Regions from separate parts of the Dickeya chrysanthemi NCPPB 402 genome, predicted to be linked through region 1. Evidence: predicted binding sites of a transcription regulator. Region 1 holds the regulator's gene; each other region holds the start of a gene.
What was found. The regulator PurR, encoded in region 1, represses purine synthesis genes. The targets are predictions, from matches to a motif close to CANGCAAACGTTTGCNTG.

Region 2: the regulator PurR is predicted to act here: its motif matches at 6,011-6,028, upstream of carA (glutamine-hydrolyzing carbamoyl-phosphate synthase small subunit).
Region 3: the regulator PurR is predicted to act here: its motif matches at 2,692-2,709, upstream of serA (phosphoglycerate dehydrogenase).

What each region holds. Positions count from the first base shown of each region.
Region 1 is NZ_CM001974.1:2,737,653-2,745,428, reverse strand. Features, by position in the region: gene DCH402_RS12305 (alpha/beta hydrolase) at 1-131, shown strand, start outside; partial or broken gene DCH402_RS22010 (IS1 family transposase) at 270-964, shown strand; tRNA gene DCH402_RS12290 (tRNA-Val) at 1,236-1,312, opposite strand; tRNA gene DCH402_RS12285 (tRNA-Val) at 1,345-1,421, opposite strand; gene DCH402_RS12280 (MATE family efflux transporter) at 1,583-2,956, opposite strand; gene DCH402_RS12275 (riboflavin synthase) at 3,238-3,891, shown strand; gene cfa (cyclopropane fatty acyl phospholipid synthase) at 3,986-5,137, opposite strand; gene purR (HTH-type transcriptional repressor PurR) at 5,557-6,582, opposite strand; gene cydH (cytochrome bd-I oxidase subunit CydH) at 6,971-7,060, shown strand; gene DCH402_RS12260 (C40 family peptidase) at 7,178-7,776, opposite strand, start outside.
Region 2 is NZ_CM001974.1:587,413-595,188, forward strand. Features, by position in the region: gene ileS (isoleucine--tRNA ligase) at 1-1,862, shown strand, start outside; gene lspA (signal peptidase II) at 1,862-2,374, shown strand; gene fkpB (FKBP-type peptidyl-prolyl cis-trans isomerase) at 2,378-2,836, shown strand; partial or broken gene ispH (4-hydroxy-3-methylbut-2-enyl diphosphate reductase) at 2,833-3,782, shown strand; gene rihC (ribonucleoside hydrolase RihC) at 3,854-4,771, shown strand; gene dapB (4-hydroxy-tetrahydrodipicolinate reductase) at 4,976-5,797, shown strand; gene carA (glutamine-hydrolyzing carbamoyl-phosphate synthase small subunit) at 6,251-7,399, shown strand; gene carB (carbamoyl-phosphate synthase large subunit) at 7,487-7,776, shown strand, end outside.
Region 3 is NZ_CM001974.1:547,107-554,882, reverse strand. Features, by position in the region: gene DCH402_RS02605 (LysR family transcriptional regulator) at 1-173, opposite strand, end outside; gene DCH402_RS02600 (zinc-binding alcohol dehydrogenase family protein) at 284-1,285, shown strand; gene serA (phosphoglycerate dehydrogenase) at 1,378-2,610, opposite strand; gene rpiA (ribose-5-phosphate isomerase RpiA) at 2,964-3,626, opposite strand; gene DCH402_RS02585 (LysR family transcriptional regulator ArgP) at 3,823-4,716, shown strand; gene DCH402_RS02580 (oxidative stress defense protein) at 4,740-5,462, opposite strand; gene DCH402_RS02575 (IclR family transcriptional regulator) at 5,581-6,417, opposite strand; gene mscS (small-conductance mechanosensitive channel MscS) at 6,531-7,412, opposite strand; gene fbaA (class II fructose-bisphosphate aldolase) at 7,523-7,776, opposite strand, start outside.

The DNA.
Region 1 (7,776 bases):
TTGCCGGCTTGAAAGCGCAACTGGAACAGAACGGCGTGAAATTCGATTACCGGCAATATCCCGGTTTAGGGCATGAAATGGATGTCTGGCGTCCGGCGTATATCGAATTTGTACAGAAGATCTTTAAATAACCGCAGCACAAGTCGGGTACGGAAACGGGCAGGATTGGCTGCCCGTTTCTGCATCAGTATGCTTGCTTAATTATTGTTGAATGTCATAAAAAAACGGTGATGCCTCTAATTGGTTGAATCTGATTTTGAGGTTCTTTCATGGCCAGCGTTAGCGTTCATTGTCCCCGTTGTCAGTCTGCTCAGGTTTACCGTCATGGTCAGAACCCTAATGGCTATAACCGATTTCGCTGGCGTGACTGCCACCGCGTGTTTCAGCTCATTTACGCTTATGAAGCCCGCAAGCCGGGCGTTAAAGCGCAAATCACCAAAATGGCCTTCAACGTGCCGGCGTTCGCGATACCGCCAGGACGTTGAAAATTGGCATTAACACCGTCATTCGTACTTTAAAAAACTCGCGCCGAAGCGAATAACGCCTTCGCCCGTCGCCCATGCTGATGTGGCGCTTATCTGTGAACTCGATGAGCAATGGAGCTTCGTTGGCAGTAAAGCCCGGCAGCACTGGCTTATGGTACGCATACAACACCAAAACAGGCGGTGTACTGGCCTACACTTTTGGTCCACGAACCGATGAAACCTGCCGTGAGCTACTGGCACTGCTCACGCCATTCAACATCGGCATGATCACCAGCGATGACTGGGGCAGCTATGGCCGGGAGGTGCCGAAAGACAAGCATCTGACCGGCAAAATATTCACCCAACGCATTGAGCGTAATAACCTGACACTCCGCACCCGCATTAAGCGGCTGGCTCGTAAAACGCTCTGCTTCTCGCGCTCAGTTGAGATCCACGAAAAAGTCATCGGCGCCTTCATCGAAAAACACATGTTCTACTAATTGGATGCATCACCCTTGGGTGAAACACCTGACGGATATACTACTGAAAGTGCCATGAGCATCGCTCCTGATTACGAGTCAGAGCTGGATTCTGGTTCCCGGCAGTATCGCTTGACAGCAACAATCTGGACTCGAATGCACGCATTCAAGATGGACTTAAAATCGCCGGATTTGGGTGGGTTTCGATAGATTTCACTGGAACGAAAGAAGATGAAAACCTTCTTTTTTTCAAGCCACTATAGACATCGGTGTACGTCTATAGAACATGATATGGTGCGACCGAGTGGACTCGAACCACCGACCCCCACCATGTCAAGGTGGTGCTCTAACCAACTGAGCTACGGTCGCAATATGTGCGTTGGTGCTGATGCGCTGAAGAATGGTGCGTTCAATTGGACTCGAACCAACGACCCCCACCATGTCAAGGTGGTGCTCTAACCAACTGAGCTATGAACGCATTGTTTCTATCAGCTGCTGTCAGGGTGACAGCGGGGACGAATATTAATGGTCTGGATGGCTGCTGGCAAGGGGAAAAACGCAAAATTCCTGCTATATCACACTGATTGACGAGCTTGTAGACAGAGCGCCGCTTTTTTCGGCGCTCTGTGCATTCTGTCATTAGCGTGCGGCTCGTGCCAGAATCCGGGCGGGCGATTGACGCTGTACCCAGCGGATCCGCAATACCATCATTGTGGCGGAAGAGGTCAGGCCGATAATGAATCCCCACCAAAACCCCGCAGGCCCCATGCGTGGTATCAGTATGTCGGTGAGCGCCAGCGCGTAACCGCTGGGCAATCCTAGCAGCCAATAAGCGATGAAGGTAATAAAGAAGATGGCGCGGGTGTCCTTATAGCCACGCAATACGCCGCTGCCGATGGTTTGCACCGCATCGGAAATTTGATAAACCGCCGCCAAGAGCATCAGGTGTGACGCCATCGCCACCACATCCGGATTCTTGTTATATAGCATGGCGATAGGTTCACGCAGCGTGATGGTAAATATGGCTGTGCATATCGCCAGCAACACGCCGGCCGCGATGCTGGTACGGGCTGCGACCCGGGCAGCGTCTGCCGAACCTTCTCCTAGTCGGTGGCCGACGCGAATAGTCGCGGCGACGCCAACGGAAAGCGGCAGGACAAACATCAGCGAACTGAAGTTGAGGGCGATTTGATGGCCCGCGACATTCACGACGCCGAGCGGCAACACCAGCAATGCGACAATGGCGAATAGCGTCACTTCAAATAGCAGCGCCAGTGCGACAGGCAATCCCAGGCTGGATAAACGCTTGAGTACAGCCCAGTCCGGTTGCAACCGGGTTTGGTACCGGCGAATATCTTTTAACCAGTAAGCACGGCGGGAATAAGCCGCCATCATCAGCATCATTATCCAGTACACGGAGGCTGTAGCTACCCCGCAGCCAACACCGCCCAGTTCCGGCATCCCGAGCTTACCGTGGATAAAAATGTAGTTGATGGGAATATTGATCAACAGGCCGATAAATCCAATCACCATACCGGGCTGTGTTTTGGACAAACCTTCGCATTGGCCGCGTAGTACCTGATAGAACAGATAACCGGGCGCTCCCCACAGCAAAGCGTGCAGATATTTTATCGCTTTTTCAGCCAGTTCCGGCGCGCCGTCATTCATCAGGTTGATGGCATATTTTCCCTGATAGAGTACCACCATCGTCAGGAGAGAAATGGCGCAGGCCAATAAGAACGCCTGCTGAGTTTGATGCGCGATGCGGTCCCGACGTCCGGATCCGTTGAGGTTCGCCACCACCGGCGTCAGCGCCATCAGTAAACCGTGGCCGAACAGGATGACCGGTAGCCAGATAGAGGTGCCGACCGCTACGGCTGCCATATCGGTAGCGCTGTAAGAGCCCGCCATAATGGTATCTACCACACCCATCGAGGTTTGCGAGACTTGAGCGATGATGACTGGAATAGCCAGCGCCAGCAACTGACGGGCCTCTGATAAGTACTTCTGCACGAAAACACCTTCCTAAAGCAGGATGGAGAGAGATCTCTAATGGAGGAGAGAAAGACAATCATCCTTTATTTATACGAAAAAAGATGAAGTATTGTAACGATTTGCCAACCGTAAACCAATGATCGACTGACCGAGAATGATCCCGTTTGGTTTTCCTGATGATATGGTGCAAACTGCCTGACATTAGTGAACGTTGTCACTTCCGAGAACCAGTCCGTCTGGTTATACCGCTGTTGTTGCGCGTTCACGCCTATTACTAATCTGGAGGCAAGATCAACACCATGTTTACCGGTATTGTTCAGGGCACGGCGACCGTCGTGTCTGTTGATGAAAAACCCAATTTCCGCACTCATGTCGTTCAACTGCCCCCCGAACTGTTGCCGGGGTTGGAAACGGGTGCATCCGTAGCACACAATGGTTGTTGTCTGACCGTCACGGCTATCGACGGCGATCGGGTCAGTTTTGACTTGATCAAAGAAACGCTGCGGTTGACCAACCTGGGGGAAATTCACGTCGGCGATCGGGTCAATGTGGAACGCGCGGCTAAATATGGCGATGAAATCGGCGGGCATGTGATGTCCGGCCATATTATGTGTACGGCGGAGATTGTAAAAATTCTGACGTCGGAAAATAATCATCAGATCTGGTTACGGCTGTCTGATGAGCTGCAAATGAAGTATGTGCTGCACAAAGGATTTATCGGTATCGACGGCATCAGTCTGACGGTGGGCGAAGTCACCCGCAGTCGTTTTTGCGTGCATCTGATTCCGGAAACGCTTCAACGCACAACGCTGGGTCAGAAGCGTCTGGGCGACCGCATCAACATCGAAATCGACCCGCAAACTCAGGCCATCATCGATACGGTTGAACGTGTCATGGCGCGTCAGGCGCAGCAACAGGAGCAGGCTGCTGCGCAGGCGGAGCAGGGCGAATAAGCACTTCTTCCCTGACATGTTCTCCCATCATGAAAACCGGCAGCCAGGCTGCCGGTTTTTTGCCATCGGGATGTGGATTTGCCGGGTGCCAGGATTATCTGGGGACTCGCAAGCCGTCCTCTACACCGCCCACACTGAATACTATCTGCCAGAGCTGAATATCACGTGCGCGAAACGAGCCAGCGCAGACGTTAAGGTAGTAGCTGAACATCCGCTGGAAGCGTTCGGAATAACGTTCTGACAACGTTGGCCAGTGTTGCTGGAAACGTTCATGCCAGGCCATCAGTGTGCGGTCGTAGTCTGCGCCGAAATTGTGCCAGTCTTCCATCACCAGATAGGGCTCGCTGGCCTGGGCGATATGCTGCACTGAAGGCAGGCAGTAGTTGGGGAAAATGTACTTGTTCATCCAGGCGTCAACTTTCAGGTTAGTTTCATTGGTGCCGATAGTGTGCAGCAGGAACAATCCGTTAGGTTTGAGGTTTTTTCTCACTACCCGGAAATAGGTGTTGTAATTTTTGGGGCCGACATGCTCGAACATGCCGACGGAAACGATGCGATCAAACTGTTGATTCAGGTCGCGATAGTCCTGTAGCAGGATGTTAACATCCAGATGTCGGCAGCGCTGCTGCGCCAGCTTTTGCTGTTCGCGGGAGATGGTGACGCCGGTGACGCTGACGCCATAGTGATGTGCGGCGAATTCCGCCAGCCCACCCCAGCCGCAACCGATATCCAGCAATGTCATGCCGCGACGCAATTGCAGTTTTTCGCAGATTAAGCGCAGCTTGTCCTGTTGCGCCTGCTCCAGCGTTTCAGCCTGTTTCCAGTAACCGCAGGAGTATTGCATATAGGGATCGAGCATCAGGGTGAAAAGATCATTACCGAGGTCGTAATGCTCCTTGCCCACGATCCAGGACCGACGGCGGGACTGCAGATTGCTCAGGCGAGCCATCAGGATTCGTAAAGTATCGCGCCAGCGGTGGGGCAGTTGGCTGTCCAGTCCCACGCGTATCGCTCGGTGGAAGAACATGTCCAGCCGCTCACACTCCCACCAGCCATCCATGTAGCTTTCGCCCAGACCTAACGAGCCTTCGCGCAGTATGCGTTTGTACATAAAGGGATTTTTTACCTGAATGTCAAACGGGCGTGAGCCGTTAATGGCGATGTCGGCGGTCGATAGCATTTCATTAACAATTTGGAACCAGGGATGATGAGGGGTACCCAGTTCCTCCACATAAGATGAACTCATAACTTCTCCCTACCTTGTCAGATAAATGTGTTTACAAGGAATAAACCAGACAAATATCACGCTGGAGGGTGTTCAACGAACCCCATCCATTGTCTATCCCTGAGAGTCTCAGAGGAAAATAAGAGAAAAGCCGGTACGAAAGGCATCTACCCCGTTCGTGACAAACGGTACGGCCATTATTGCCAGGGTAGAAAAAGTAAGGCGATGCGCTATGTTGAAAAACATCGTCTGATCATAGTTATTGTCGTCAGCGATAGTGACAAGTGTATGACTGCTTTAACCCGCCGACAAGATTCAGCGGGCTAAAGTAGCACGGAGAAACAATACGTCATGTATTCATCACATGCGTTATCGCTATATGCGGTGCGGCATAGCGCCTGACGGCAAGGGCGCGCAGCGATAACGAAATCGTCTGAATATTAACGACGATAATCGAGGTATGGGCCGTCGGCAACGGAGCGACGCTCGATCAGAGTAGGGTGTACTTCAATCGTTTGTGCTTCCTCGCGTTTGCTGGTAATGCGGTCCAGCAACATGGAAAATGCCGCCTGCCCCAGACGTTCTTTCGGTTGATGAATGGTGGTGAGCGCTGGAGTAAAATAGCGGGAGTGACGCACATTATCGTAACCGATCACTGAAATATCTTGCGGTACGCGTAGCCCAAGTTCGTCGGCCGCGCAGATGGCGCCCATCGCCATGATATCACCGCCGCAGAATACCGCCGTCGGCCGCTGTTTTTGGGCCAGAATTTGATGCATGGCTTTATAGCCGGACTCCGGCTCAAAATCCCCCTGAACCACCCACTCTTCGCGCAGGGAAATGTCGGCTTCCTTTAACGCTTTCAGGAACCCCAGGTAACGTCCGCTACCGGTATTGCGCTCCTGCGAGCCGGGAATGGCACCGATATCCCGATGACCGCGTTCAATCAGATAACGTCCAGCCATGTATCCGCCGGCAAAGGCGTTATCAATAATAGTATCGGTAAAATCGTTTTGTGCTTCGCCCCAGTCCATCACCACCATCGGGATATGACGGTAATCCGCCAGCAGGGATAGCAATTCGGGTGGGTACTCGGCACACATCACCAGCAGGCCGTCGACACGCTTTTGCGCCAGCATGGACAAGTAGGCGCGCTGTTTATCCTGATTGTTATGAGAGTTACACAGGATTAGCGTGTAACCCCTGGCGTAGCAGCTGTTTTCTACCGCCTCGATAATCTCGGCGAAATAGGGTGCTTCGCTGGAGGTAGCCAGCAGGCCGATGGATTTCGTGTGGTTGACCTTCAGGCTGCGAGCCACTGCACTCGGGGAATAATGCAATTCATCGATGGCTGCGCGTACCGCAGCCTTGGTCTCTTCGGCGACGAAACGTGTTTTATTGATCACGTGTGATACGGTTGTGGTTGAAACGCCTGCGCGTTTTGCCACATCTTTGATCGTTGCCATCTAAAGCGACTCCTGAACTCATCTGTGACAGTAACGTGTCTGTTACAGCATTAAAATAGGGTGTTAATCGTTTGCCTGCGTGAATTCATCTCCTGCCGGACAACAAGGCAACATTTCAGGAGGAGATATGCCGAGGTGTGTAGCTTGAAGGGAGGGCTGACGCTTCGACCAACGCAGTGTATACAGTAAACTGCGAATTCTGGCCGATCCAGAGCAAAAGTGGAAGAGGCAATTCGTGTTATCTCTGTGATGCGCAAACCGGTTTTTTGATATCGGCTGGGTAATAATAAACCTATACTTTATGTGTTTCCTCTTGCCTGCCGAGAGAGGGATTTTATTCATACACAATGGGATGACGGCGATCATCAGTCACATACAGGAGAATATTATGGATACGAATCTGAAAATGTCGCTGTTCAGTACGGTGGTTGCACTGGCGGTGATCATTATCTTCGGCTTCACAGCGGTATTGAACTGATAGCGGATCGCCGGCGGCGTAATGTCCGGGTTTCAACAGCCTGAGGCAAAACAGCGGTGAAAACAGAAAGGGGCGCTAAGCCCCTTTTTGTCGTATTTACGTCGAGTCGTGTAGCGCCTAACGAATGGTTTTCGGCGTCACCACGCGGCGAGCGCCGACGTAATGATCCTGCCAGTAATCTTCACTCAGTTTACTGATCTTGATATCAGCGCCGGTGCGTGGCGACTGAATGAATCGGCCATTGCCCAGGTAGACGCCCACATGATCGGCGGCTCCACGGTTGGTGATACGAAAGAAGACCAGGTCGCCGCTTTCCAGTTCGCTTTTCTTAATTGGCGCCGCGTCACGCAAATGGAACATTTCATTGGCTGTGCGTGGAATCGGGATTTTCACCACATCTTTATAGGCGTAATACACCAGCCCGCTGCAATCAAAGCCCGAATACGGTGTGGCACCGCCCCAATGATAAGGCTTGCCGATTTGGCTCATCAGCTTATTCATCGCGGTTGACTTGGCATGCTGATAACGTTTTTGGTGCGCGGCGCTGATAGTCAGCGCGGCCTTGTCCTGTTTACCTTTTTTATTTTTACCGTGCGATGAGACCGAGGCAATATCTTCTTCGGCGATTACCGCTTTGCCTTTTTTGGGGGAGTATTTGACTCTCACCGACTCATGCGCGTTACGGTTATTTTTGGCCGTAGCAGGCGGCTCTTTTT
Region 2 (7,776 bases), 2.2 Mb from region 1:
TTCTGGGCGATCACGTCACGCTGGACGCCGGTACCGGTGCGGTACATACCGCCGGTGGTCACGGCCCGGACGACTATGTCATCAGCCAGAAATACCAATTAGAAATCGCTAATCCCGTTGGACCCAACGGCTGCTACTTGCCGGGCACCTTCCCGGGGCTGGATGGTCTGTTCGTGTTTAAAGCCAACGACAAGATCGTTGAGTTGCTGCGTGAACGCGGCGCCTTGCTGCACCATGAAAAGCTGCAGCACAGCTACCCGTGCTGCTGGCGTCATAAGTCGCCGATCCTGTTCCGTGCTACGCCGCAGTGGTTCGTGAGCATGGACCAGAACGGCCTGCGTAAGCAGTCGCTGTCCGAAATCAAGGGCGTGCAGTGGATCCCGGATTGGGGTCAGGCGCGCATTGAATCGATGGTGGCGAACCGTCCTGACTGGTGTATTTCCCGTCAGCGTACCTGGGGCGTGCCGATGTCGCTGTTCGTGCATAAAGAAACGCAAGCGTTGCATCCTCGCACGGCGGAGCTGATTGAAGCCGTCGCGAAACGCGTTGAACAGGACGGTATTCAGGCATGGTGGGATCTCAACCCTGCCGATTTGCTGGGCGCGGAAGCCGCCGATTATGAAAAAGTGCCGGATACGCTGGATGTCTGGTTCGATTCCGGATCGACCCACGCTTCGGTGGTGGATGTGCGTCCTGAATTCAGCGGCCATGCGGCGGATATGTACCTGGAAGGTTCCGACCAGCATCGCGGCTGGTTCATGTCTTCCCTGATGATTTCTACCGCTATCAAAGGCAAGGCGCCGTACCGCCAGGTACTGACCCACGGCTTCACCGTGGACGGTCAGGGCCGCAAAATGTCGAAATCCATCGGCAATACCGTCAGCCCGCAGGATGTGATGGATAAGCTGGGGGCGGATATTCTGCGTCTGTGGATCGGTTCGACCGACTACTCCGGCGAGATCGCGGTATCCGATGAGATCCTCAAGCGTTCCGCTGATGCCTATCGCCGTATTCGTAACACCGCGCGTTTCCTGCTGGCCAACCTGAACGGTTTCGACCCGGCGCAGCACAGCGTAAAACCGGAAGACATGGTGGTGTTGGATCGCTGGGCGGTGGGCTGTGCCAAAGCGGCGCAGGATGAGATCGTCGAAGCTTACGAGAGCTACGATTTCCACCGTGTAGTGCAGCGCCTGATGCAGTTTTGTTCCATTGAGATGGGCTCGTTCTATCTCGATATCATCAAGGATCGTCAGTACACCGCGAAACACGATAGCGTGGCGCGTCGCAGTTGCCAGACTGCGCTGTTCCACATCGCCGAAGCGCTGGTGCGTTGGATGGCGCCGATCATGTCGTTTACCGCTGATGAAATCTGGGCGTATCTGCCGGGTGAGCGTGCGCAGTTTGTTTTCACCGAAGAGTGGTATGACGGTTTATTCGGACTGGCCGACAGCGAGTCGATGAACGATGCCTTCTGGGCTGAAATGCTGAACGTGCGCGGTGAAGTCAATAAGGTGATCGAACAGGCGCGTAATGACAAGCGTATCGGTGGTTCGCTGGAAGCGGCGGTGACATTGTATGCCGATGACGCGCTGTTTGCGCAGCTCGGCCGTTTGCAGGGCGAACTACACTTTGCTTTGCTCACCTCTAAAGCGCATCTGGCGCATTATGAAAATGCACCGGCTGATGCCCAGCAGAGTGAATTACCGGGCCTGAAAGTTGTCCTTACTAAAGCTGACGGGGACAAATGCCCGCGTTGTTGGCACTATGAAACGGATATCGGCAGCGATGCCGCGCATCCGGATGTATGCGGTCGCTGTGCGACCAATGTTGGCGGCAATGGCGAAGAGCGTAAATTTGTCTGATGAGTAAATCTACTGGAACAACGGCAACAGGTCTGCGCTGGCTATGGCTGGCCGCACTGGTACTGGTGGTCGATATCGGCAGCAAGCAGTGGGTGATGACTCACTTTCAGCTGGGCGAGTCGATACCACTGGTGCCGTTCTTCAATTTCACCTACGCCCATAACTATGGTGCGGCGTTTAGCTTTCTGGCCGATAAAGGCGGCTGGCAGCGCTGGCTGTTTGCGGCGATCGCACTGGTGATTATCGTGGCGTTGCTGGCGATGATGTATCGCTCCAGTGCCAGCCAGAAGTTGAATAACATTGCCTATTCGCTGATTATCGGCGGCGCGATCGGCAATCTGGCGGATCGGTTGGTACATGGGTATGTGATCGATTTTCTGGATTTTTATGCCGGCGGTTGGCATTACCCGACCTTTAATCTGGCGGATAGCGCGATTGTTGTCGGCGCACTGCTGATTGTGCTGGAAGGGTTTTTGGCCTCTCCGCAAAAAAAGCAGGCGGAAGGTAAATAACGCATGACGGAATTCGTGACGAACGGCAGTGGAGTGCTGGTGCATTTTACACTGATGCTGGAAGATGGTTCTGTGGCGGAAGCCACCCGCGACAGCGGTAAACCGGCGATGTTTCGGCTGGGAGACGGTAGCCTGTCGGCGGCGCTGGAGGCTCAACTGCTGGGTTTGCAGGTCGGCGATAAGCGTCAATTCAGTCTGCCGCCGGAGTCCGCTTTTGGTCCATCGAATCCCGATTTGATCCAGTTCTTCCTGCGTCGCGATTTTGCGCAAACCGGTGTGCCCGAAGTGGGCACCATCATGTTGTTCAGCGGTATGGCCGGTAATGATATGCCGGGCATCATCCGCGAGGTCGCGGAAGAGTCGGTGACGGTGGATTTCAACCATCCGCTGGCCGGACACACCATCACGTTCGACGTGGAGGTGCTGGAGATTCATCCCCCTTCTGACGGAGGCAACGCATGAAAATCCTGTTGGCTAATCCTCGTGGGTTCTGCGCTGGCGTCGATCGCGCCATCAGTATTGTCGAGCGGGCGTTGGAAGTGTATGGCGCACCGATTTATGTCCGCCATGAAGTGGTGCATAACCGCTATGTGGTGGAAGGGTTGCGCGAACGCGGCGCCGTCTTCATCGAACAAATTGAAGACGTGCCGGATGGCGCGATTCTGATTTTTTCCGCGCATGGCGTATCGCAAGCCGTGAGGGCGGAAGCCAAAAGCCGCGAACTGACGATTTTCGATGCCACCTGTCCGTTGGTGACGAAAGTGCATATGGAAGTGGCGCGCGCCAGCCGTAAGGGAACGGAAGCTATTCTGATAGGCCATGCCGGGCATCCTGAAGTGGAAGGCACCATGGGTCAGTACAGCAACCCCAACGGCGGTATGTATCTGGTGGAAGGGCCTGAAGATGTCTGGTCGTTACAGGTAAAAGATGAAACCAATCTCTGTTTCATGACCCAGACGACGCTGTCGGTAGACGATACGTCGGCGGTGATCGATGCACTGCGTGCGCGTTTCCCGCAGATTATCGGGCCGCGTAAAGATGATATCTGTTACGCCACTACCAATCGTCAGGAAGCGGTACGCAATCTGGCGGCGGAGGCCAACGTGGTGCTGGTGGTCGGTTCGAAAAACTCTTCCAACTCCAATCGCCTGGCCGAGCTGGCGCAGCGTGTCGGTAAGCCGTCATACCTGATTGATTCTGCTGATGATATTCAGGAAGAGTGGCTGAAGGATGTCGCCTGCGTCGGGGTGACGGCAGGCGCCTCCGCGCCGGATGTGCTGGTTCAACAGGTGATTAAACGCTTGCAAGCCATGGGGGGAAAGTTGCCATGGAGATGCAAGGGCGTGAAGAGAACATCGTGTTCGAAGTGCCGAAAGAATTGCGTATGGATGTTCGTGAAGTGGAATAGCCCCTTCGCGCTACCATATTGAGACGATGCCAGCCGATGAAAATCGGCTGGCATTTTTTTGGAGAAAGCGCATGAATCGAATCCCCATTATTCTGGATACCGACCCCGGCATTGATGATGCCGTCGCCATTGCCGCAGCGTTGTTCGCTCCTGAGTTGGATCTGCAACTGATTACGACGGTCGCCGGCAATGTGGATGTGGAAAAAACGACCCGCAATGCGTTGCAACTGCTGCATTTTTGGGATGCCGAAGTGCCGGTGGCGCAAGGGGCGGCGACGCCGCTGGTGCGTCCGGTGCGCGACGCCGCCTATGTTCACGGCGAGTCAGGGATGGAGGGCTACGACTTTGTGGCGCATGAGCGCACTGCGCTGGAAAAATCCGCGGTGCAGGCAATCTATGAGTGTCTGAATCGTAGCCTGGAGCCTGTTACATTGGTGACCATCGGGCCGCTCACCAATATTGCCTTGCTGTTAACCCTCTATCCGCAGTGTAAAAAACAGATCAAACGTCTGGTCATGATGGGGGGATCGTCAGGGCGTGGGAATTTCACGCCGAATGCGGAATTCAATATCGCGATTGACCCGGAGGCGGCGGGGCGCGTATTCGGCAGCGGAATCGATATCGTGATGTGCGGCCTGGATGTGACGAATTACGCCATGCTGTTGCCGGAGTATCTGGCGGCATTGCCGGGAATGAACCGTACCGGTGCCATGTTGCATGCGTTGTTCAGTCACTATCGTAGCGGCAGTATGGCGACCGGTTTGCGTATGCATGACCTGTGCGCTATTGCTTATCTGGTGAAACCGTCATTGTTTACCCTGCAGCACTGTTTTGTCGCGGTGGAAACGCAGGGGGAATATACCGCCGGCACTACGGTGGTGGATCTCGAGTATCGGCTGAATCGACCGGCTAATGCGCAAGTGGCGCTAGCGCTGGATGTAGCGGGTTTCCGCGCCTGGGTTGCGCAGGTGTTGGCTTTGGCGCCTTAACAGGCTGCCGTGCCAGCCTATACGCGGTCGCGAAGTCTCTGCTGAGCAGCGGCCGGGATGTCTTTACTAAACGATAGCTTTTACTGATATCCCGGCTGTTTTGTCGTAAATTTCTAATTATGGGTGTTTTCGGCTGGCAGCGCTTGTGCGGGCTGGTTAACCTGAGAGCCTTTTCTCATTCATCAACAGATAAAGAGTACGAATATGCGTGATGCACAAATCCGCGTCGCCATCGCGGGAGCGGGTGGTCGCATGGGGCGGCAGTTGATTCAGGCTGCGTTGCAGATGGAAGGCGTCGTACTGGGTGCGGCGCTGGAGCGTGAAGGGGCGTCGTTGCTCGGCAGTGATGCCGGGGAACTGGCTGGTGCCGGGAAAACGGATGTTACCGTACAGAGCAGTCTTGAGGCGGTAGTGAACGATTTCGATGTCTTTATCGATTTCACTCGTCCGGAAGGGACGCTCAAGCATCTGGCTTTTTGTCGTCAGCACGGTAAAGGGATGGTGATCGGCACCACCGGTTTTGACGATGCCGGTAAAGCGGCGATTCAGCAAGCGGCGACCGACATTGGGATTGTGTTTGCCGCAAACTTTAGCGTTGGGGTTAATGTGTTGCTCAAGCTGCTGGAAAAAGCGGCTAAAGTGATGGGTGATTACACGGATATTGAAATCATCGAAGCACACCACCGCCATAAAGTGGATGCGCCGTCGGGCACGGCTCTGGCGATGGGCGAGGCGATTGCCGGCGCGCTGGGACGCGATTTGAAAGAATGTGCGGTTTATGCACGTGAGGGGTACACCGGCGAACGTGATCCGAAAAGCATCGGTTTTGCCACTATCCGGGCCGGCGATATCGTAGGAGAACACACCGCGATGTTTGCGGACGTCGGCGAGCGTATAGAGATAACACACAAGGCTTCCAGCCGGATGACGTTCGCAAACGGCGCAGTCAGGTCCGCATTATGGGTAAGCGCCAGAAAGCATGGTCTTTTTGATATGAGAGATGTGCTTGGGCTTGATGATATATAGCAGAAAATTATTTTTATTTTTTAATTCATTGATTTTAATGGCGCTAAAATTAGCGCCATTATATTTCAATAAAAAATACCGGTTTAATGCTTTATTTTTTGCTAATCTGTTTTTTATTGCTGTTATCTGTCTTTTTCCTATCTGTGCGTCAGACATTTATCATTCCATCTACCGATTTTGGTGTGATTTTAATCATTTCATCACTCATTGACGCTGGCAACCGTTTACTTTCGCTAGTTGATGTGTGTTTTTGCGGGTATAGCTGTGCATTATCTTCTTAAGCCATAAAATAGTGAAAAAAAATCCGGTTTGGCTAGACAACAGTCAGGGGCATCATTAAAATGCGCGCAATTTGCCAAAAATTTGCCTTACAGGTGGTTTTTGCGTTGATTTAGTGCGTCAAATCTGAATTAATATGCAAATAACATGATTTTTTATTCCTTGGAGGGTGTTTTGATTAAGTCAGCGCTATTGGTTCTGGAAGACGGAACCCAATTCCACGGTCGGGCCATTGGGGCAGAGGGAACGGCAGTGGGGGAAGTCGTTTTCAATACGTCAATGACCGGTTATCAAGAAATCCTCACTGATCCTTCCTATTCCCGCCAGATTGTCACTCTTACTTATCCCCATATCGGAAATGTCGGCGCCAACAAAGCCGATGAAGAATCCCCCACCGTTCATGCTCAGGGCTTGGTCATCCGCGATTTACCGTTAATCGCCAGTAACTACCGCAGCGAAGAAAGCCTGTCTGATTACCTCAAACGCAACAATATTGTAGCAATTGCCGATATCGACACCCGCAAACTGACGCGGTTGCTGCGTGAGAAAGGCGCGCAGAACGGTTGCATCATCGCGGGCGATGCGCCGGATGCGGCGCTGGCGCTGGAAAAGGCCAAAGCGTTCCCCGGTCTGAAAGGGATGGATCTGGCGAAAGAAGTCACCACCCGTTCCAGCTATAGCTGGTTGCAAGGCAGTTGGACGCTGGAAGGCGAGCTGCCGGCGGCGAAAGAAGAGAGTGAACTGCCGTACCACGTGGTGGCGTATGACTACGGTGTGAAGCGTAATATCCTGCGTATGCTGGTGGATCGCGGCTGCCGCCTGACGGTGGTACCGGCGCAAACCCCGGCGGAAGCGGTGCTGAAACTCAATCCGGACGGCATTTTCCTCTCCAACGGCCCTGGCGATCCGGAGCCGTGCGATTATGCCATCAACGCGATTAAAGCCTTCCTGGAAACCGATATTCCGGTATTCGGCATTTGTCTGGGCCACCAGTTGCTGGCGCTGGCCAGTGGCGCGAAAACCGTCAAAATGAAGTTCGGCCACCACGGCGGCAACCACCCGGTGAAAGATCTGGATGGTAATCGGGTGATGATCACCGCGCAAAACCACGGCTTTGCGGTAGATGAAACGTCGCTGCCCGCCACGCTGCGCGCGACGCACAAATCGCTGTTCGATGGTTCGCTGCAGGGCATTCACCGCACCGATAAAGCGGCATTCAGCTTCCAGGGGCACCCTGAAGCCAGCCCTGGCCCGCATGATGCCGCGCCGCTGTTTGATCACTTCATCGAGCTGATTGAGTCTTACCGTAGTCATACCAAATAATCAGAATCCGTTTAGTCACGCTGCGATAAAAGAACAAGGCGAAAGCGCCGGCGCGGCGGTGAGTAAACGGGTTCGCAGGAGCGAAAAATGCCAAAACGTACAGACATAAAAAGTATCCTGATCCTCGGTGCCGGTCCGATCGTGATCGGTCAGGCGTGCGAGTTTGACTACTCCGGCGCTCAGGCGTGTAAGGCGCTGCGTGAAGAAGGCTACCGCGTGATTCTGGTGAACTCCAACCCGGCCACCATCATGACCGACCCGGAGATGGCCGACGCCACTTATATTGAACCGATTCACTGGGAAGTGGTGCGCAAAATCATCGAAAAAGAACGTCCGGATGCCGTATTGCCGACGATGGGCGGCCAGACGGCGCTGAA
Region 3 (7,776 bases), 2.2 Mb from region 1:
TTGAGTTTGCGGGTTGTACGATTGAATAGCCTCAAGCCCAGAGCCTGCTCCAGTTGACTGATCCGCAGGCTAAGGCTCGACTTGGCCATACCGGCCTGTCTGGCCGCTTCGGTAAAACTGCCGCATTCCGCCACCAGAGCGAATAGCGCCATATCCTGTAATTGTTTGAACATAATTGTTCTTCTCAATCGAACACATCGTTAGTTATTGTCCATCTTATCAGCACTATCGACAGGTTCTACACTGTCACCCAAGCCAACCAGTAACGATGGAACAATAAATCATGACAGTAAAAGCAATCGCCGTTGACCCGAGAAAACCCGAGAACTTCGTAGAAATCACGGCAGAATTACCGCAACCCGGTGAACATGACCTGCTGGTAGCCGTAAAAGCCGTGTCGGTTAACCCGGTCGATACCAAAGTACATGCGCGCTTGTGCAAGGACGGTCTGGAACATCCACGCATTCTCGGCTGGGATGCCAGTGGGATAGTGGTAAAAACCGGCTCAGCCGTACAAGGTTTCAAAGCAGGAGACGAAGTCTGGTACGCCGGCGATATCACCCGCGCCGGCAGCAACAGTACGCATCAATTGGTTGATGCTCGCCTCGCGGCGCACAAACCGGCGTCGCTGGACTGGGCTGAAGCCGCCGCCCTGCCGTTAACTGCGCTGACGGCCTGGGAAGGACTATTCGAGCATCTGAATATTCAGACCGCGGCAAAAGGCAAAACGCTGCTGATTATCGGCGGAGCCGGCGGCGTCGGCTCGCTGGCCATTTCGCTGGCGGCTCAACGCAGTGAAGTGACGGTTATCGCAACGGCTTCTCGTCCAGACTCTGCGCAATGGTGCCGTGAACGGGGCGCGCATCGGGTCGTGGATTACCGCCATCTGGTCGATGAGTTGAAGAAACAGAATATTGAGCAGGTCGATTACATCTTCTGCCTGAATGACACCGACGGCCACTGGGACGCCATCAGCCAGTTAATCGCCCCGATGGGACACATTTGTACCATCGTCGAAAATACACAACCGCTGGACCAGAATCTGCTGAAGCTGAAAAGCGCTGCGCTTCATTGGGAGTTCATGTTTACCCGTAGTATGTTTTCTACGCCGGATATGGCACGTCAGGGAGAGATTCTGCATGAGGTGGCGCATTGGGTAGATAGCGGCACATTGCAGGGCACCCTCAGCCAGACTTTTAGCGGATTAACGACAGAGACGCTGAAGCAGGCGCACGAGGCGGTACTGGACGGCCATATGCGCGGTAAGGTGGTCATCACGCTGTAAATGAGAAAGACAGACGTAAAAAAGCCAGCCTGTCCGGGCTGGCTTCCTCATTAGACTGAATTGTCGGTTACACCCGGCAAGTCATCCGCGACTCAGTACAGCAGGCGGGCACGAATAGTGCCGGGGATGGCTTTCATCAGTTGCAACGCGGTATCAGCGCCGTCAGTTTCCACGTCGATAACCACATAACCGATGGTCGGGCTGGTCTGCAGATATTGCGCCGCAATGTTGATGCCCTGCTCGGCAAAGATGTTGTTAATCTGCGTCATGATGCCGGGACGGTTCTCATGAATGTGCAGCAGACGGCTGGCGCGATCACTGTGCGTCGGCAGCGAGACTTCCGGGAAATTAACGGCAGACAAGGTAGAACCGTTATCCGAGTATTTCACCAGTTTCCCGGCAACCTCTTCGCCAATATTCTCCTGCGCTTCTTCGGTGGAGCCGCCGATATGCGGCGTCAGAATCACGTTATCGAACTCACATAGCGGCGACAGGAACGGGTCGCTATTGGTCGCCGGCTCCTGCGGGAACACGTCGATAGCCGCACCGGAAAGATGCTTGCTGGCTAGCGCGTTGCTCAGCGCCGGAATATCGACCACCGTACCGCGTGATGCGTTGATCAAAATCGAACCCGGTTTCATCAGCGCCAGCTCGTCGGCGCCGATCATATTCTGGGTGCTGTCGGTTTCCGGCACATGCAGACTGACCACATCGCTCATGTTCAGCAGATCGGACAAATGACGCACCTGTTGGGCGTTACCCAACGGCAATTTGCTTTCGATATCGTAGAAATAGACGTGCATCCCCAGGCTTTCGGCCAAAATCCCCAGTTGGGTACCGATGTGACCATAGCCAATGATACCCAGCTTTTTGCCGCGGGCTTCAAAACAACCGACCGCCTGCTTGTGCCAGATACCGCGGTGAGCTTTAGCGTTAGCCATCGGAATGCCGCGCATCAGCAGCAGCAATTCACCGATCACCATTTCAGCCACGGAACGGGTATTGGAAAAAGGTGCGTTGAAGACCGGAATACCACGCTTGGTCGCCGCCGACAGCTCAACCTGATTAGTTCCGATGCAAAAACAACCTACCGCTACCAGTTTCTCAGCGGCGGCGAAAATCTCTTCCGTTAGGTGCGTGCGCGATCGAATCCCCACAAAGTGCGCATCACGAATCGATGCTTTCAACGCTTCCGGGTCAAGCGCCCCCTTATGGTATTCAATATTGGTGTAACCTGCAGCGCGCAGATTTTCCAGCGCGTTCGGGTGCACCCCTTCCAGCAGCAGAAACTTAATCTTGTCTTTTTCCAGTGATACCTTTGCCATTTCCCGACCTTATTTTCAGACTTCAGATATGACGGTTTGCAAACCGGTCTGTGCAAACATAACAAAAAATACGCAAGCGGCAATACAAACGATTGCCTGCCCCGTTTTTTATCATCCCCCTTCCCCGGCTGTTTCATGGCAAAAAATACTGCCAACCAGCAACTGAGCCACACAGGCATGATACGAAATAAGAAAAACTGATATTAAGTACCAAAAATGAGCCGTTAGAGGAAGCCGGATTTTTTAGATAAAAAAATCCGGCCCACCAACGTGACCGGATCCTTGAAAAAATAACGACCCCCTGTTTCAGGAACAGGTGATGTCAAGTCATCTTATTTCAGACGGACTGTTTTTTATTTCAGACGGACTGTTTTCACCCCATCGGCGGTACCCACCAGCGCGACATCCGCCCCGCGATTAGCGAACAACCCCACGGTTACCACGCCAGCCAGACCATTGATACGGTTCTCCATCGCCACGGCATCGGACAGATCCATGTTGTGTACATCCAGAATAATATTGCCGTTATCGGTGACGACACCGTCGCGATACACCGGCTGCCCGCCCAGTTTGACCAGTTCCCGGGCAACATACGCCCGCGCCATCGGGATCACCTCAACGGGCAACGGGAAACGCCCCAGCACATCCACCTGTTTGGATGCATCAACGATACACACGAACTGACGAGCGATCGCCGCGATGATTTTCTCCCGCGTCAACGCCGCACCGCCGCCTTTGATCATCTGCATGTGTGGGTTGATTTCATCCGCGCCATCGACATAAACGTCAAGCGCATCCACGTCATTACAATCAAAAACCGGGATCCCCAGACTTTTGAGTTTGGCGGTCGAGGCATCCGAGCTGGAGACGGCGCCTTCAATCTGATGTTTGATCGACCCCAATGCGTCGATAAAATGCGCGGCGGTAGAACCCGTCCCCACGCCGACAATAGTACCGGGGCGAACATAATCGAGTGCAGCCCAGCCAACGGCTTTTTTCAGTTCATCCTGTGTCATGATGTGCTTGTGCCTATAGCGACGAAAACGTGTGCGTATTATAGGGCATGGCATACTCAAAAGGAGAACTTTGCTCGCCCGGCACGGTAATATTTCAGCCTCACCGCAGCAGGTCGGGCGATTTTTTTCGGCGATACCTCACAAAAATGTGGCATATTGCCAAATATAGTTTTTACGCAAAGGAATCATCACCTTCATGAAACGCCCGGACTATCGCACGCTTCAGGCGCTGGACGCCGTGATCCGTGAGCGTGGCTTTGAACGCGCCGCACAAAAACTCTGTATTACGCAGTCCGCCGTCTCGCAACGTATTAAACAGTTGGAGAATCTGTTCGGCCAGCCGCTGCTGGTGAGAACGATTCCGCCGCGTCCGACCGAGCAGGGGCAGAAGTTGCTGGCGTTATTGCATCAGGTGGAGTTACTGGAAGAAGAGTGGCTGGGCAACGAAAACAGCAATGAAACGCCGTTGTTGCTGTCTCTGGCGGTCAACGCCGACAGTCTGGCGACCTGGCTATTGCCGGCCCTTCAACCGGTACTGGTGGATTCGCCGATCAGGTTGAATTTGCAGGTCGAAGACGAAACCCGTACCCAGGAGCGCTTACGGCGGGGGGAGGTGGTGGGTGCCGTCAGTATTCAGCCACAGCCGTTGCCGAGCTGTCTGGTGGATAAACTGGGTGCGCTGGATTATCTGTTCGTCGCTTCGCCGGGATTCGCCGACCGCTACTTTCCTAACGGTGTGACGCGCTCCGCACTGCTGCGCGCGCCGGTCGTGGCTTTCGATCACCTGGATGATATGCATCAGGCATTTTTGCAGCAGAATTTCGACCTGCCACCCGGTAGCGTGCCCTGCCACATTGTTAACTCATCAGAAGCCTTCGTACAGCTCGCCCGTCAGGGAACCACCTGCTGTATGATCCCCCACTTACAGATCGAACGTGAGCTGGCGAATGGCGAGCTGATCGATCTGACGCCGGGGCTGTTCCAGCGCCGTATGCTGTACTGGCATCGCTTCGCGCCGGAAAGCCGGATGATGCGGCAAGTCACCGACGCCCTGCTCACACACGGACGTCAGGTACTGCGTCAGTCCTGATGCAGAACAGCGCTGCGCCCGAATCAGGGCGCTCGCTGCAGTTCAAAAACCACATCCACCTGGTCGTCAAAGTGAATCGTCCGCTGTTCATAGGTTTGCGAGACCTCACTTTGCGCCACCATGTCAGCCGTTTTGAACATACGGGCAACCGGCACCGGTTGGTAATTAGCGACATGATAACGGATGCTGTAGACCGGCCCCAGCGAGGCATTAAACCCAGCAGCCAGCGACTGCGCCTGTAACGTCGCCTGCTCTATCGCCTTTTTACGTGCCTGCTCACGATAAACATCCGGATTAGCAACCCCCAGTTCCACCGACCGAATCTCATTGAGACCGGATTTGAGCGCACCATCCAGCAATTCATTGAGCTTGTCCAACTGACGCAACGTCACCTCTACCTGACGCACAGCCCGATAGCCTTTCAGGACCGAACCGCCATTTTTCAGGTAGTCGTACTCCGGTTGTGTGCGCAGGTTGGCGGCGTTAATGTCTTTCTTGTCGATACCGTTTTTATCCAGAAACGCGAAGTATTGCGCGACCCGCTCATCCACCTGTTTTTTGGCATCGGACACCTCCTTGGATGATACGTTGACTTCTATCGCCAGCCGGGCAATATCCGGCGTCGCATCAACGCTGGCGGTACCGGACGTCACAATGTGCGGGCCGCCGGGTAATTCATTACCGGCCTGGACCGTCATCGACGACAGACCGAGCAGCGCAGACAATGCCAGAACTTTCAGCTTCACGGTATCCCCTTTCTCTTTGTGAGTGAATGACAAAGCCTACTCTGAGCAGGCTGCATTCAATATAGGCGAATATCCGAATACCGGGTTAAGCATCGTATGGCCGGCTGAAAAATGGTGTCTATGTCGGCGGCGTAAACCCCAACTCGAGGGAGATGTTTCGGGCCGTCTCCCGTAATGGCGCAACCAACGTATCAATACCAATCTGCTGCAACCGCGCCTTCGACAAGGAAATGGAAACGGCATAAGGCACACGATGCTGAATATCAAACACCGGCGCGGAAATGCAGGAAACGCCCAGTTCATTCTCTTCCCTGTCCATCGCCAGCCCCTGCCGACGGATCTCCGCCAGTTCCTGTCGCATGGCCGACAACTCAACAATGGTATTGTCAGTCAGGGGACAAATACTGTTCTGATGGGTACGCCAGTATTCAGCCGGATAATCCTCCGTACCATAAGCCATGAAAATCTTGCCCATCGCCGAACTGTGCAAAGGCATGTGTTGGCCGATATAGGCGCGGGTGCGCATCATGCCGGTGGTCGGCTCCAGCTTATAAATCAAAATGGCGTGATCGTCTTCACGCGTTGAAAAATTGACGGTTTCTCCTACCGTCAGGTTCAGCGCTTCAAGGTGCGGCACCGCTACATGCAACACATTTAACGACGAAAGCGCCTTCTGGCCGATAGCGATAAACTTGGTAGTCAGGCGATAGCTGCCGGGCTGGCGGGCGGGCACGACGTAACCGCATCCGGCAAGCCCCTGCAACAACCGGTGGACGGTACTTTTATTCATCCCGGACAACTCGGCAATACGCGCCAGCGGGCACCCATTAGGATAGTCGCTGAGTATTTCGATCAACTGTAAACCACGAAACAGGCTTTGACTTCCCAACGGTTTTTCCGCTTTCACCTCGTCATCAATGCTATGTTCATTTATCACGTCTGAGCTTCCTCTCATTACGCCCGTCAGGACATCAACCTCTGCCGGGACGAAGACCATCATGAAACAGCATGTTATGCGATGCAATAGAGGAAACGGCCTACGTCCTGTTGCCGATACCGGCTGGAACGTTACAGCGTCGCCGTTTCTTGTGACCCCATCCGGTTGGCACAAGCATGGTGCAGATGCACATCCATCTGCGGGTAAGGAATACCGATACGGTGCTCATCCAACGCCCGTTTAAAGTTCTCCAGCAGATCCCAATACACTGCCGCCGCATCGCTATTACTGGTCCACACCCGCACCACAAAGTTAAGCGAAGACGGCCCCAGTTCATTGAGCCGAATGGTGACGTCTTTATCACGCAGAATGCGGTTATCCGCCGCGACGATATCGCCCAGCACGTTTTTCACCACGTCGATATCCGCGTCATATGCCACACCGACAATAATTTCGGTACGGCGATTCGGTTCACGGGAACTGTTGATAATATTCCCTGCGATAATTTTGCCATTCGGCACCACGATGACCTTGCCGTCGGCGGTCAGCAGCGTGGTGGAAAAAATTTGCACCTGAGTCACCGTGCCCGCAATGCCGCCCAAATCCACCGACTCGCCGGTACGGAACGGTCTAAACATGACCAGCAGCACGCCGGCGGCAAAGTTCGACAGTGAGCCCTGCAACGCCAGGCCAACCGCCAGGCCAGCGGCGCCCAATACGGCGATGACCGATGCCGTCTGCACGCCGACCCGGCTTAACGCCGCGATCAGCGTAAAAGCAATGATCCCGTAACGTACTAACGCCGATAGAAAATCCGCTACCGTGACGTCAATACCACGAGCAATCATCAGCCGATTCATCGTATTCGACATCATACGGGCGATAAGCATCCCGGCACACAGAATCATCAGCGATGCGACAACATTCACGCCATACTGCAACAAGATATGTTGATTATCCACCAGCCAGCTCTGCAGGCGACCTACGCTTTCGGCTACGTTGAGTTCTTCCATCTGTTCGCTCCTGTCAGCATGATTCGCGTTATCTGTGCGCAGATAAAATTAAGGCTCCCACAGGAGCCTTAGTCAAATTATCGATTAAACAATCACAACCGGTTCGATAATTACAGTACGTCGACCGCGTTCAGTTCTTTAAACGCTTGTTCCAGACGCGCCACCATGGTCACCTGACCGGCACGCAGCCAGACACGCGGGTCATAGTATTTCTTGTTCGGCTTGTCGTCGCCTTCCGGGTTACCCAGTTGGCCCTGCAGATAGCCTTCGTTTTTCTTGTAGTAATTCAGGATGCCTTCCCAGGTCGCCCACTGGGTGTCGGTGTCGATATTCATCTTCACCACACCGTAGCTGACTGCTTCGG